3 regions of the Streptomyces sp. NPDC050085 genome follow, and region 1 is predicted to be linked to each of the others. Evidence: riboswitches for the same ligand, from Rfam matches in the RefSeq annotation. Region 1 holds a riboswitch; each other region holds the start of a gene.

What was found. Region 1 has a riboswitch for cyclic di-AMP ahead of ACIBUY_RS07860 (M23 family metallopeptidase). Riboswitches for the same ligand answer to the same signal wherever they lie in the genome.
Region 2: another riboswitch for cyclic di-AMP. It lies ahead of ACIBUY_RS00845 (peptidoglycan DD-metalloendopeptidase family protein); the one in region 1 lies ahead of ACIBUY_RS07860 (M23 family metallopeptidase).
Region 3: another riboswitch for cyclic di-AMP. It lies ahead of ACIBUY_RS28920 (transglycosylase family protein); the one in region 1 lies ahead of ACIBUY_RS07860 (M23 family metallopeptidase).

Annotation. Positions count from the first base shown of each region.
Region 1 covers NZ_JBITJZ010000001.1:1,823,767-1,828,733, forward strand. The annotation lists gene ACIBUY_RS07845 (GNAT family N-acetyltransferase) at 1-282, opposite strand, end outside; gene ACIBUY_RS07850 (HPr family phosphocarrier protein) at 482-763, shown strand; gene ACIBUY_RS07855 (GntR family transcriptional regulator) at 1,012-1,698, opposite strand; gene ACIBUY_RS07860 (M23 family metallopeptidase) at 1,957-2,745, opposite strand; cyclic di-AMP (ydaO/yuaA leader) riboswitch at 2,758-2,922, opposite strand; gene ACIBUY_RS07865 (pitrilysin family protein) at 3,199-4,566, opposite strand; gene ACIBUY_RS07870 (pitrilysin family protein) at 4,584-4,967, opposite strand, start outside.
Region 2 covers NZ_JBITJZ010000001.1:200,174-205,140, reverse strand. The annotation lists gene ACIBUY_RS00860 (helix-turn-helix domain-containing protein) at 1-168, shown strand, start outside; gene ACIBUY_RS00855 (DUF6126 family protein) at 171-302, shown strand; gene ACIBUY_RS00850 (tyrosine-protein phosphatase) at 323-1,123, opposite strand; cyclic di-AMP (ydaO/yuaA leader) riboswitch at 1,504-1,673, shown strand; gene ACIBUY_RS00845 (peptidoglycan DD-metalloendopeptidase family protein) at 1,679-2,437, shown strand; gene ACIBUY_RS00840 (SGNH/GDSL hydrolase family protein) at 2,624-3,442, shown strand; gene ACIBUY_RS00835 (SIMPL domain-containing protein) at 3,597-4,352, shown strand; gene ACIBUY_RS00830 (MFS transporter) at 4,493-4,967, shown strand, end outside.
Region 3 covers NZ_JBITJZ010000008.1:286,736-291,702, forward strand. The annotation lists gene ACIBUY_RS28910 (cytochrome P450) at 1-575, shown strand, start outside; gene ACIBUY_RS28915 (transglycosylase family protein) at 779-1,768, shown strand; cyclic di-AMP (ydaO/yuaA leader) riboswitch at 1,950-2,105, shown strand; gene ACIBUY_RS28920 (transglycosylase family protein) at 2,110-2,802, shown strand; gene eno (phosphopyruvate hydratase) at 3,232-4,518, shown strand; gene ACIBUY_RS28930 (septum formation initiator family protein) at 4,616-4,967, shown strand, end outside.

The sequences.
Region 1 (4,967 bases):
GCGGACGGTCGCGATGAACTCGCCGCCGATGGTGGCGGCGAGCCCGACCCGGTCGACGTAGTCGTGATGGGTGAAGCGGTGGACGTCCTTGTCGGACAGACGCGGGTAGGGCGCGAAGAAGCGGTAGTACTTCGACTCGTCCGAGACCTGCTCGTAGAAGCTGGTCAGGCGCTCGGCGTCCTCGGTGGTGATGGGCCTGATCCGCGCGGTGCCGCCGTCGCGCAGCACCACGTCGGCCTCCCAGTGGGCGGGGTAGGCGTGCCGGTCCGACGGGGTCTCCATGCCGCAAGAGTAGGGCGGGCCTCTGACAAGTGGGGCCAAGCCGGCGCTCGTCGTACGGGTCGCGGCCCGCGCGCGTGGGAGGCAGGCTAAGGAAGGCCGAAGGGCAGTGCGCGCAGGGGACCCGGGTCCGCGTCGAGCACGCTCCCCGGTGTGTGAGAATGGTCTAGACAACCGTGAGTCACCTGAAGGGCAGCATCACATGGCTGAGCGCCGCGTCAACGTCGGCTGGGCCGAGGGCCTCCACGCCCGCCCCGCCTCCATCTTCGTCCGCGCGGCCACGGCGGCCGGCGTCCCGATGACGATCGCCAAGGCTGGCGGCAACCCCGTCAACGCCGCCTCCATGCTCGCCGTGCTCGGTCTCGGCGCCCAGGGCGGCGAGGAGGTCGTCCTGGCCTCCGACGCCGAGGGTGCGGACGCCGCTCTCGACCGTCTGGCGAAGCTGGTCGCCGAGGGGCTCGAGGAGCTTCCCGAGACCGTCTGATCTCCACGGCGATCTCCGCCGGCACGACGGAGCCGCGCGTTTCCCTTCGGGGGCGCGCGGCTCCGTCGTTCTCGCTTTCAAGCACGTTCAGTCGCGTTCGGACGCATTCACGCGCGCCAGGATCACGCGGTACCGAATTCCGGAACCGCGCCCTTCGCATAACTCGATACATAACTCGATCAGGGCAGCGAAAAATATCGCGCGACCTATTCGACAAATATCGCACTTCTTTGTATACGGCGCGCCTGTTAATGCTGAAGTCCCGCCGTGTTTACGACATGTTGCGAAGTCCTCACACGCTCACCCGCGCGCGCGAGGCGCAGTCGATGGGCGCTCGAGGCGCGCTCGGTGTGCAGCGCGGTCAGGGCGCGGGCGCGCTCGGCGTCCCCGCGCGCCACCGCGTCGACGATGGCGCCGTGCTCGGCCCATGACTCGGCCGGCTGCGCCGGGGTCTCCACCGCGTACATCCATGCGATCTTGTGGCGCAGCTGGGTCAGCAGGGTGATCAGGCCGGGGCTGCCGGAGGCCTGGGCGAGCGTCTCGTGGAACCAGGTGCCCAGGGAGCGCAGGTCCTCGCTCTGACCACGCCTGGAGCGCTCCTGGCCCAGCCTGACCAGGCCACGCAGGACCTTGAGATGGGCCTCTGTCCGGCGCTGGGCGGCACGCGCCGCACCCAGCGGCTCGAGCAGCATGCGGATCTCCAGGAGGTCGACGGCCTCCTGCTCGGTGGGCTCGGCCACGCACGCGCCCGCGTGCCTGCGCGTGACGACGAAGCCCTCCGCCTCCAGGGTGCGCAGCGCCTCGCGGACCGGCACGCGCGAGACACCGTAGCGACGCGCGAGCAGTTCCTCGGTGAGCCTGCTGCCGCGCTCGTAGACACCCGCGACGATGTCGTCGCGGATCGCTGTGCATACCGAGTGCGCGGGAATGCGCATGACCCGACCTCCGCCTTAATCCCCGCGAAACGCGGTCGATTGACGCCCGTGCACGCGCGATGAGCACTCGTCCGGCGCGCTTGCCCAATGACTCTATTCCACCGCACTTGAATTTCCGACGGCAGGCCGAAATTCAGGGATATTTTTTGGACAGGGAAGGCCTGCGCGAAGGTCTGTGCGCGCGAAGCACGCGAAAGCCCCGACTCGGATCGAGCCGGGGCTTTCGTGAGGTGCGTGGTGCCGCTGGGGCAGCCGGCGTCAGACGCTCACACCGTGCGAGCGGAGATACGCGATGGGGTCGATGTCCGAGCCGTAGTCGGGGCTCGTGCGGGCCTCGAAGTGGAGGTGCGGGCCCGTCACGTTGCCGGTGGCGCCGGAGAGGGCTATCTGCTGGCCGGGCGTGACGCTCTGGCCGACGGAGACAGCGATGGACGACAGGTGCCCGTACTGGGTGTACGTACCGTCGTTCATCTTGATCACGATGTTGTTGCCGTAGGCGCCGCCCCAGCCGGCCTCGACGACCGTGCCGGACCCGACGGCGTGCACGGAGGTGCCGCTCGCCGCGTGGAAGTCGATGCCGGTGTGGCTGCCGGAGGACCAGAGCGAACCGCCGGTCTTGTAACCGGTCGACACGTACGAGTTGGAGATCGGGGCCACGAACGAGTTGAGGCGCTTGCGCTCGGCCTCGCGGGCGGCGCGCTCCTTGGCCTCGCGCTCCTTCTTGGCCTTCGCCTCGGCCTTGCGCTTGGCCTCCTCGGCCTTCTTCTTGGCCTCGGCCTCGGCCTTCTTCTTGGCAGCGGCCTCGTCGGCGGCCTTCTTCTGCGCGGTGGCCTGCGCGTCGATCTGGTCGGCCAGGGAGTCGCCGATGGCGATGGCCTGCGTCAGGCCGTTCTGCTCGGCGGCCGCGTGGTCGGCGGCGAGAGCGGGGGCGGCGAGGCCTCCGATGACACCGGTCGTGGTGAGCGCTGCGACACCCGCGACCTGCGCGGTGGTACGCGTGAGACGGCTCGGACGACGGTGCTTCCCGGTGGCACGGGTGAACGCCATGAAGGGGTTGATCCTTTCCTTCCCTCTCGCCTACCGGGTTAGCTGACGGGTTCGGAGCAGGAAGGTCTCCTACGGGCCCCCTCCCCTTACGGGAAGAGCGTCCGATTCACCCCAGGGACTGCGGTGGGTCCCCGGCTCCCCTGGCTCGCGCCGTGGGGGACTCGGCGATGACTGTCCGGTGTCGCGGACGCGGCACATAGGTGGCGGACAGCCGGACCGACGCTAAGCGGGACATCTTTCAATCAACAAACGGATCCCGGCTTTTGTTGTGCATGCCACAGAGCAGACAGGCAACCTCCGCCCCAATTCGGACATACGTGATCGATCGCCGATCAGAGACGGACGTGAGCGACGGCACGAGGCCCCGGTGGTCCGTGTGACCAACGGGGCCTCGTGCGGCATACGGACGCGGCGTAGGGATGCGGCCTACGGATGCGGCCTACAGAAGGGCGGTCAGCCCGCGACCACCGTCACCTCTCCGATGCCGAGGGCCTTCACCGGCTCCTCGATCTGCGCGGCGTCGCCCACCAGGATCGTGACCAGCCGGTCCACCGGGAAGGCGCTCACGACGGCCGCGGTGGCCTCCACGGTGCCCGTCTCGGCGAGCCGGCGGTACAGCTCCGCCTGGAAGTCGTCCGGCAGGTGCTGCTCGACCTGGTCGGCGAGAGTGCCCGCGACGTTGCCCGCGGTCTCGAACTTCAGCGGGGCCACACCCACCAAGTTCTGCACCGCCGTGTCCCGTTCGCCGTCCGTGAGGCCCTCCGCGGCCAGGGTGCGCAGGACCTTCCAGAGGTCGTCGAGCGCGGGCCCGGTGTTCGGGGTGTCCACGGAGCCGCTGATGGCGAGCATCGCCGCGCCCGTCCCGTCGGGGGCCGAGCGCAGCACCTGGGCGAAGGAGCGCACACCGTAGGTGTAGCCCTTCTCCTCGCGCAGCACCCGGTCCAGACGCGAGGTGAGAGTGCCGCCGAGGCAGTACGTGCCGAGGATCTGCGCGGCCCACACACGGTCGTGCTTGTCCGGCCCGATCCGGCCGATGAGCAGCTGCGTCTGCACCGCTCCGGGGCGGTCCACGATGACGATGCGGCCGGTGTCGTCGGCGGTGACCGGCGGCACCGGACGGGCCTCGGTCGTGTCCCCGGTCCACTCGCCGAGCGTGTCCGCGAGCAGGGCGTCCAGGTCGACGCCCGTCAGGTCACCCACCACTACAGCCGTAGCGGTGGCAGGGCGTACGTGCTTCTCGTAGAAGGCACGTACGGCCGCCGCGTCGATGGCGGTGACGGTCTCCTCGGTGCCCTGGCGCGGGCGCGACATGCGCGAGGTGGCCGGGAAGAGCTGCTTGGAGAGCTCCTTGGCGGCGCGGCGGGCCGGGTTGGCGCTCTCGTGCGGGATCTCGTCGAGCCGGTTGCGCACGAGCCGCTCGATCTCGCTGTCCGCGAAGGCCGGGGCGCGCAGGGCGTCGGCGAGCAGCGCGAGCGCCTTGGGCAGGCGGGAGACCGGCACCTCGAGGGAGACGCGGACGCCGGGGTGGTCGGCGTGCGCGTCCATCGTGGCGCCGCAGCGCTCCAGTTCGGCCGCGAACTCCTCGGCGGAGTGCTTGTCGGTGCCCTCGTTGAAGGCGCGCGCCATGATCGTGGCGACACCGTCGAGGCCGGCCGGCTCGGCGTCCAGCGGTGCGTCGAGGTTGATCTCGACGGCCACGACCTGCTGACCGGGGCGGTGGCAGCGCAGCACGGTCAGGCCGTTGGCGAGCGCGCCACGCTGCGGGGCGGGGAACGCCCACGGCTTGGCGGCGCCCGCCTGCGGCTGCGGGTGGAAGTCCATGGTCGCGAGCTGCTCGGTCACCGGCCCGCCTCCTCGTCGCTCTCGTCGCTCTCGTCTTCGGTCTCGGCGGGGGCCGTCGGTTCGTACACGAGGACCGCGCGGTTGTCGGGCCGCAGGCGCGCCTTGGCGACCTCCTGGACCTCCTCGGCGGTCACGTCCAGGACCCGCTGCACCGCGGTGAGGGCCAGCTGCGGGTCGCCGAACAGGACGGCGTAGCGGCACAGTTCGTCGGCGCGGCCGGCCACGGTGCCGAGCCGGTCGAGCCACTCGCGCTCCAACTGGGCCTGGGCGCGCTCCATCTCCTCGGGGCTCGGGCCCTCCTCGGCGAACCGGGCGAGCTCCTCGTCGACGGCGGCCTCGATGACCGGCACCTCGACGTCACCGGAGGTCTTCACGTCGAG
Region 2 (4,967 bases), 1.6 Mb from region 1:
TACCGGCTCGACCCCGGGGACAGCGCGCACTTCGACTCGCTCACCCCGCACCGGCTCGCGGCCGCGGACGAGGGCGGGGCCGAGCTCCTCTTCGTACACACCCTTCTCCAGAGCCCGACCGCCGCGCTGTGCCTCGGCCCGGCGGCCGGCCAGATCCGGGAGGTCTGACCGTGAGCGAACACCGCGACATCGAGGACAAGCTGCCCCGCGGCATCTGGATCCGGGTCCTCGTGTACGTCTTCGCGGGGCATGCCCTCGCGGCCTTCATCTATCTGCTCTTCATGCTGGGCGGCGGCCAGTAGGAGCCCGGTCCGGTCAGGGCTCAGTCCAGCAGGCGCTCGCGGAGCCGGTCGCGCTCGGCCGCGGTGAGGCGCAGACCCTCTTCGAGGTAGCGGTCCGTGCTGCCCCAGGTCTGCTCGATGGTGTCGAACGCCGCGTTCAGATAGGTGGCGCGGGCGTCGAAGAGGGGGCTGAGCAGCTCCATGATCTCGGGGGAGTAGGCGTCGCTGCCCGCGGTGCCGCTGCGGCGGACCTTGTAGCGGCGGTGCTTCTCGTTGGACTTCAGGTAGTCCGCCTCGATGGCGTCGCGCTCCACGCCCACGGCGAGCAGCGTCACCGCGATCGACAGGCCCGCGCGGTCCTTGCCCGCCGCGCAGTGCATCAGGGCCGGCGTGCTGTCCTCGGCCATCGCATGCAGGACGTGGCTGTGCTCTGCGGTGCGCTCCGTGACGATCGTGCGGTACGAGCCGATCATGCGGTCGGCGGCGCGGCCCTCGCCGAGCAGGGTGCGTAGCTGCTCTATGTCGCCCTCGCGGACCATCTCCCAGAACCCGGCGCCGTCCGCCGGGTCGGACAGCGGCAGGTTCACGTTGCGCACACCGGGGAGCTCGACGTCGGCGCCCTCGAGCCGCTGGTCGGCGGCGTTGCGGAAGTCGAAGATCGTGTGCAGGCCGAGCGTGGTCAGGAACGCCGCGTCCTCGTCCGTGGCGTGCGCCAGGTGACCGCTGCGGTAGAGCACGCCCGGGCGCACGCGCCGGCCGTCCACGGTGGGGAGGCCGCCCACGTCCCGGAAGTTGCGCACTCCGCTCAGCTCGGGCTCGGTGGACGGGGCGTGCTGCGTCACGGGGGCTCCTCCCGGTCGGGTCGCGGGCGTGAATCGCCCGCCGCGCGTTCCTGACGATACGACATGGGTTCCCAGGGCAACGATCTGTCCGAATTGATCCGTTCTTGGCTAACTGTCCCTAATTCACGGGGGGTTGAGAGACGGCGCGTGAGCAGGCTCATAACCGTGACGGTCCGTGGTTGCCGTCCCGGATTTCCCTCCCGGAAATTCCCGCAGGTAAGGCACCGGTAAAGCAGGGCCGTCGACGCAGGGTGACACAGGGAACTCTCAGACGATCAAGAAAGTGGCACCGCGGGTGAATTCGCCGCTTGTCGCCGTCATTCCCACTGCCTTACGGTCGCCAATCACTCCGGTCGGAACGCCTAGTCCTGCCACCGATCCGGATTTCCGAACCACGACCCGTGACGGCAGGAGCGGGGGACCCACAGGCAGTACGCCGCCCGGGAATTCCCCATGCGGCTAGGGGTGAAGCCGTGCCCGTTCCCCGGGCCCGGCCGGACATCTCCAGTCCGAACCCGACAGCTCACCTCGTAGGCGACGGAGAGGAAATCCGCCATGCCCGCCAAGGGAAAGCACCGCCGTTCCACGTCCCGCCGCTTCACCCGTGCCGCCGCCGTCGCCTCGGCCGGTGGCGCCGCGCTCGCCCTGCCGCTGATCGGTGCCACCGGCGCCCACGCGGCCACGGCCGACACCACCGCGAAGACGTACACGGTCAAGGCCGGTGACACGCTCTCGAAGATCGCCAAGGCGCAGGACGTCGACGGCGGCTGGAAGAAGCTGTACGCGGCCAACAAGAGCGTGGTCGGTGCGAACGCCGAGCTCATCAAGCCGGGCATGAAGCTCACGCTGGACGGCGCGGCCGCCAAGGGCTCCGCCACCACGGCCACGACGGCGAGCGCCACCACCACCGCCGACTTCGTGAAGCCGGTCGACGGCACCGAGGGCACCGCCTACCACCAGTCCGGCTCCATGTGGTCCAGCGGCTACCACACCGGCACCGACTTCGTCGTGCCCACGGGCACCGGCATCAAGGCCGTCGGCGCCGGCACCGTCGTCTCGGCCGGCTGGGACGGCGCGTACGGCAACGAGGTCGTCATCAAGCACGCCGACGGCTACTACTCCCAGTACGCCCACATGTCGTCCCTCGGCGTCTCCGCCGGGCAGACCGTGACCGCGGGCCAGCAGATCGGCCTGTCCGGTGCGACCGGCAACGTCACGGGCCCGCACCTGCACTTCGAGATCCGCACCTCGCCGAGCTACGGCTCGGACGTCGACCCGCTGGCGTACCTGCGCTCGCACGGCGTCTCCGTCTGACGGTCCCGTCCGACCGGTCTGCCCGTCCGACCGGTCTGCCCGACCGGCCGGTCCGCGAGGCCGCTCCACGCGCGATCCACTCGGCACCCGGGGATATTCCCCGGGTGCCGAGTGGGTTTTCTCACCACCCGTCAACCCCTCCCTACGATCGCGTAGGTCACATCCGAGGGTGAAAGATGTGTGGTCGTGGCAAACGAATCGAGATCACTCAGCGGCGGCACGATTCGGTCCTACGCGGCGGTGGGGGACAGCTTCACCGAAGGCGTCGGGGACCCTGGGCCGGACGGGAACTTCGTGGGGTGGGCCGACCGGCTCGCCGTCCTCCTGGACGACCGCGTGCCCGAGGACACCTTCCAGTACGCGAACCTCGCCGTGCGCGGCAAGCTCATCGACCAGATCGTCGAGGACCAGGTCCCGCGGGCGATCGACCTCGCCCCCGACCTGGTGACGCTGGTCGCCGGCGGGAACGACATCATCCGGCCCGGCACCGACCCGGACGACGTGGCCGAGCGCTTCGAGAAGGCCGTGGCCCGGCTCTCCGAGGCTGTGGGGACCGTCATGGTCGCGACCGGCTTCGACACCCGGGACGTGGCCGTCCTCAAGCATCTGCGCGGCAAGATCGCCACGTACAACATGCACGTGCGCGCGATCGCCGACCGGTACGACTGCCCCGTGCTCGACCTGTGGTCCCTCAAGTCCATCCAGGACCGCCGGGCCTGGGACGAGGACCGGCTGCACCTGTCGGCCGAGGGGCACACCCGGGTCGCCCTGCGCGCAGGTCAGGCGCTCGGCCTCGAGGTGCCCGCCGATCCGGAGCAGGCCTGGCCGCCGCTGCCGCCGCGCGGCACCTTGGAGGTGCGGCGCGACGACATCCACTGGGCGCGGGAGTTCCTCGTGCCGTGGATCGGGCGGCGGCTGCGCGGCGAGTCCTCCGGCGACCGGGTGGAGGCGAAGGGGTTCCTGGACCCGCACACCATCAAGGCGCACCTGGAGTCCGCCTCCTGACAGGGGTCTTCCTGGGACGGGTCCTCGTGAGAGGGGTCCTGTCCCGCCGGTGAGGTGACCGGGCGGAGTGGCGTGCGCGGGCCGGGTGTGCGCGGGTGCTGGGATGTCGGCTGCCCGCCGTCCGGCGGGCCCGACCGGGAAGGACCCCGATCCCATGTCTGTACGCACCCGCCACTGCGCCGCGCTCGCCGTGGCCCTGCTCGCCGTCGGACTGCCCGCGGTTCCCGCCGTCGCCGCGCAGGGGGCACCGCCCGCGGCGAGCGCCGTGGCGCCCAGGCCCACGACCCTGACCGTGACCGGGGAGGGGCTGGCCAGTGCGGCGCCCGACATGGCGACCGTGACGGCGGGCGTCGAGGTCAAGGGCGGCACCGCGAAGGAGGCCCTGGCCGCGCAGAGCCGCGCCGCCGACGCACTGCTTGCCGCCGTGCACAAGGCGGGTGTCGCCGACCGCGACGTCCGCACCGAGAGCCTGTCCCTGTCCGCCGTGTACGAGACCGGACCCGAGCCGGGCGCCGCCCCGAAGCTCACCGGGTACCAGGCCGCGCAGGGATTCTCCGTGAAGGTCCGCGCGCTGAAGAAGACCGGCGCCGTCATCCAGGCCATCGTGGACGCCACCGGTGACGCGGGCCGGGTCAACGCGGTTGTCTTCGACGTCGCCGACCCGAGCCGGCTGCGCGCCGACGCCCGGGCGGCCGCGCACGCCGACGCACACGAAAAGGCCGTCCAGTACGCCGAGTTGAGCGGGCGCAAGCTCGGCCGGCTGGTCTCGCTGGACGAGGGCGCGAGCGGCCGCCCGCGCCCGGTGGCGATGCCCGCCGTCGCCTTCGACGAGTCCGCGGCGAAGGTGCCGGTGGCGCCCGGCGAGATCGAGGACGAGGTGAGCGTGACGGCGGTCTACGAGCTGAACTGACGCCACGCGGGCGGGTGCACGGGAGGGTGAACGGGCGGTCAGGATTGGTCCAAGTGTTCGTCAGGAACCTTGGAGCGCAGGGCAGTTGATGTTTGTGTGACGCGTCCGAGCTGCGCACGACCGTCCCGGGGGAGCCCGTCATGCCCAGGCAGCCACGTCCCGGCCTGATCCTGGCCACCGTCCTCGTCGGTACGTTCATGGCCATCCTCGACGTGGCGATCGTCAACGTCGCGGTGCCCGCCATCCGTACCGATCTGCACACCGGCTACGGCGGCGTGGAGCTGGTCATCTCCGCGTACACGATCACGTACGCCTGTCTGCTCGTGACCGGCGGGCGGCTCGGTGATCTGCTGGGCCGCAAACGGATGTTCATCGCCGGGCTGCTCGTGTTCGCGGCCGCCTCCGCACTGTGCGGGGCGGCCGCGAACGTCGAAGTCCTCGTCGCCGCACGGGCGTTGCAGGGCATCGGTGGCGCGCTGCTCTACCCGCAGGTGCTCGCCATCATTCAGACCACGTACGACGGGGAGCGACGCGGGCGGGCGCTCGGCACCTTCGGTGCGGTCATCGGGATCGCGTCCATCGCGGGCCAGTTGGTCGGGGGCTCGCTGCTCGCGC
Region 3 (4,967 bases), on a different contig from region 1:
AGCACCTGACGGAGAACGAGGCCGCCGCGATGGCCTTCATCCTCCTGTTCGCCGGTTTCGAGACGACCATCAACCTCATCGGCAACGGCACGTACGCCCTGCTGACCCACCCCGAGCAACGCGAACGCCTCCAACTGGCCCTCGAAGAAGGTGATGTCGGTCTCCTCGAGACCGGCGTCGAGGAACTGCTGCGCTTCGACGGCCCGGTGGAACTGGCGACCTGGCGCTTCGCGACCCAGCCCCTCACCATCGGGGGCCAGGACATCGCCGTCGGCGACCCGGTCCTCGTGGTGCTCGCGGCGGCGGACCGCGACCCCGAGCGCTTCGCCGAGCCCGACACCCTCGACCTCGCGCGCCGCGACAACCAGCACCTGGGCTACGGCCACGGCATCCACTACTGCCTCGGTGCACCGCTGGCCCGCCTGGAAGGACAGACCGCGCTCGCCACCCTCCTGACGCGCCTGCCGGACCTGCGACTTGCGGGGGAACCTGCCGATTTGCGCTGGCGCGGCGGCCTCATCATGCGTGGACTGCGCACGCTGCCGGTCGAGTTCACGCCGCGTCAGGACGGTTGACCCGGGCCGGTCCAGACCTTAAGCGGACCCTAAAGATCTGACGGTTCGTCAAACCTGTGACTTTCACGTGATCTCCGCTGCATCGACTTGTGACAAGCGTTCGAGTCCCGCTACGTTCACCAGTCATCGCGACAGGCGCCTCCGAGGCACCACCGGCACCACCCGTCGCACGTAGCAGCATCAATCTCGCGAAAGGCCACCGCATGCTCTCCGGGAACGGTCGTCACCGTCGCCCCCGTCAGGCCCCTGCTCTCGTCGTCGCCGCCGGCATCACCGGCAGCGCCATCGCGATCCCGCTGCTCGCCGCGACCAACGCGAGCGCCGCCTCGACCACGACGTGGGACAAGCTCGCCGAGTGCGAGTCCGGCGGCCAGTGGAGCCTGGACGCGGGCAACGGGTATTACGGCGGGCTGCAGTTCTCGCAGGAGATGTGGGAGCAGTACGGCGGCCTGGACTACGCCCCGCGCGCCGACGAGGCCAGCCGTTCGCAGCAGATAGCCGTCGCCGAGAAGGTGCTCGACGCCAAGGGGCCCCAGGCCTGGCCGAGCTGCTCGATCCTCGCGGGTCTCACCAAGAGCGACGACTCGGCCGATGTGGACCCGGGCGTGAGCGCGTCTCCGCAGCCGACGGGTTCGTCCGACGTGTCCGACACGTCCGAGTCGCCGGACGGCTCGGACGCCTCGCATGAGAAGAGTCACGGCAAGTCGGGCAAGTCCGGTGCGTCGGACTCGGCGTCGGACGCCCCGTCAGCTGACGCCTCGGGTGATACCTCCGGTAACGCGGCGAGCGACGAGCCCGCCGATAACGCGTCCGGCAATTCGGACAAGTCCGGCCAGAAGGGCTCGACTTCCCCGGCCGACCCGGAGTCCTCCGCGTCCGCCACCCCGGCGCCCTCCTCCGATCCCGCCGAATCCGGCGGCCGTCACCGCGGCGACCGTGCCGCCGACGACGCGGCCGGCTCCGCCGACTCCCGTACGGGAGAAGGGCGTCACGCCTCGCGCGAGGACCGGCGCGACGACGGGAGCTACACCGTCCGCTCCGGCGACAACCTCTGGGACATCGCCGACGCCCATGACGTACAAGGCGGATGGACCGCGCTGTACGACCTGAACAAGAAGACGGTCGGCGCCGACCCCGACCTCATCCTTCCTGGTCAGAGTCTGGATCTTGGGCTCGAATCGGGCGAAAAGTAGCGGGAGTTCAGGGTGAGTTGAGGCGCGTATGTCCACTTTTGCGCGAGTGAGACATGAGTCTCAAAGACCCTGATCGTCTTTGAAATCGGGCGGATCGACTGCTTACGGTCGTGACCGCTCGCCACAGCGGGCCCCGATGGACGTCACGCCGAATCCTGCCGACGCCCGTACGGGAACAGTCGACGCGTCAGCGCCGTAGGCAGGAGCGGGGGACCCAGGTAAGTGCCGTTCGGGAGACCGGAACGGCTTGGGGTTAAGCCGCGCACAAGGATGCGCGGCCGGGCACTCACTGGCCCGAACCCGACAGCTCACCTCGTAGGCGTCGGTGAGGGGATCTCTCCATGCTGTTCTCCAGCAAGGGCAAGCACCGCCGCCCGTCCAAGGCCGTCCGTGTCGCCACGCTCGCCGGTGTCACCGGTGCCGCCGTCGCCGTGCCGCTCATGGGTGCCACCGGCGCCTCCGCCGCCACCACCTCCGAGTGGGACCAGGTCGCCTCCTGCGAGTCCGGCGGCAACTGGTCGATCAACACCGGCAACGGCTACTACGGCGGCCTGCAGTTCTCGGCCTCCACCTGGGCCGCGTACGGCGGCACCGCCTACGCCTCCACGGCCAACCAGGCCTCCAAGGCGCAGCAGATAGCCGTCGCCGAGAAGGTCCTCGCCTCCCAGGGCAAGGGCGCCTGGCCGAGCTGTGGCGTGGGCCTGTCCGGCGCCTCCACGGGCAACTCCGCCCCGGCCGCCGAGACCCAGCAGCAGCCGCAGCAGCAGAGCCAGCCCAAGCAGCAGGCCCAGCCGAAGCAGCAGCGCTCGGAGTCCTCGACCACCACGCGCTCCGAGAAGCGCGCGACCGTCACCACCCCGACCGGCAAGAAGGTCAAGAAGGGTGACGGCGAGTACAAGGTGAAGTCCGGCGACACCCTCAGCAAGATCGCCGAGGCGCACGGCACCACCTGGCAGAAGCTCTTCAAGCTGAACAAGGACATCGTCAGCGACGCGGACCTGATCTACCCGGGTCAGCAGCTGCACCTGAAGTAAGCCGCGGTTGTACAGGAGCGCGCTCGGCCTCGGCGGACGCCGAACCGCTCCGCTGGTAACCCCGTCCCCACGGGCCGCTCATCTTGGGGAGCCCCCATCCCGGAAACCGGGGTGGGGGCTTCTCTCGTCCGCCGACCGCGGCCCGGTGGTCCTGCTTCGCGCAGTTCCCCGCGCCCCTGAAGGCATGCGCTCCGCGCAGCCTTCCCCGCCGACCCGCACAGGCCCAATGGACCGCGCCCACCAGGGCCGATGGCCCACCCCGCGCCGGCCGGAGGCCCCCGTCTTTGTTCCGTTAAGAAACATTTCGCTCTCGGCGTGTCCCACAGGGCGGGCGTTCGGATGGCCGATGCCCGGGAGCCGGTTAGGCTCATGAATGCGGGACTGCGTCACCTAGGCGTCCCGCCCAGTTGCGTCACATCCCAGAAGGAGATGCTCGTGCCGTCCATCGACGTCGTCGTAGCCCGGGAAATCCTGGACTCCCGAGGCAACCCCACGGTCGAGGTCGAGGTCGGCCTCGACGACGGCAGCACGGGTCGTGCTGCCGTCCCGTCGGGCGCCTCCACCGGTGCCTTCGAGGCCATCGAACTCCGTGACGGTGACCCCAACCGTTACCAGGGCAAGGGCGTCGAGAAGGCCGTCCTCGCCGTCATCGAGCAGATCGGCCCGGAGCTCGTCGGCTACGACGCCACCGAGCAGCGCCTGATCGACCAGGCGATGTTCGACCTGGACGCCACCGACAACAAGGGCTCGCTCGGCGCCAACGCCATCCTCGGCGTCTCCCTCGCCGTCGCGCACGCCGCCTCCGAGGCCAGCGACCTGCCGCTGTTCCGCTACCTCGGCGGTCCGAACGCGCACCTGCTGCCCGTCCCGATGATGAACATCCTGAACGGTGGGTCGCACGCCGACTCCAACGTCGACATCCAGGAGTTCATGATCGCCCCGATCGGCGCGGAGTCCTTCTCCGAGGCCCTGCGCTGGGGCACCGAGGTCTACCACACCCTCAAGTCCGTCCTGAAGAGCAAGGGCCTGTCCACCGGCCTCGGCGACGAGGGCGGCTTCGCCCCGAACCTGGACTCCAACCGCGCCGCCCTCGACCTCATCGTCGAGGCCATCAAGCAGGCCGGTTACGTCCCGGGCGAGCAGGTCGCCCTGGCGCTCGACGTCGCCGCCTCCGAGTTCTACAAGGACGGCAAGTACCAGTTCGAGGGCAAGGAGCGCTCCGCCGCCGAGATGACGGAGTACTACGAGGAGCTCGTCTCCGCGTACCCGCTCGTCTCCATCGAGGACCCGCTGTACGAGGACGACTGGGCCGGCTGGAACGTCATCACCGAGAAGCTGGGCGACAAGGTCCAGCTCGTCGGCGACGACCTCTTCGTCACCAACCCGGAGCGCCTGGCCCGCGGCATCGAGGAGAACTCGGCGAACGCCCTCCTGGTGAAGGTGAACCAGATCGGCTCGCTGACCGAGACCCTGGACGCCGTCGAGCTGGCCCAGCGCAACGGCTTCAAGTGCATGATGTCGCACCGCTCCGGCGAGACCGAGGACGTCACCATCGCCGACCTCGCCGTCGCCACGAACTGCGGCCAGATCAAGACCGGCGCCCCGGCCCGCTCCGAGCGCGTCGCCAAGTACAACCAGCTCCTGCGCATCGAGGAGATCCTGGACGACGCGGCGGTCTACGCCGGTCGCAGCGCATTTCCCCGCTTCAAGGGCTGAACCTTCTGACGGAAGGTAGTTACGTACGTCCCCGCACTCGGTCCCGTACCGTGTGCGGGGACGTACGTACGTGAGGCAGGGGAGGCGGAGAGACGCGATGCCGGGCAAGGTCCGTGACAGGGACTCCAAAGACCGCTTCTCCACGGCCACCCGCCTGCGCCTGCTCGGCGAGCAGACCGCCGAGCGCGTCTACCGCTCGCAGAACAAGCGCCAGGCCCGCCGCTCCCGCCTCACGGGCCGCGCGGCGCTCCTCGCCCTCGTCCTGTGCACCCTGGTCGTCGCGCTCGCCTATCCCATAAGGCAGTACGTCTCCCAGCGCGGCGAGATCGCGGACCTCCAGCGGCAGCAGCAGGAGGCCAAGGAGCGGGTCGACCGGCTCCGCGACGAGAAGGCCCGCTGGCAGGACGACTCCTACGCGGAGCAGCGGATCCGGGAGCGCCTGCACATGG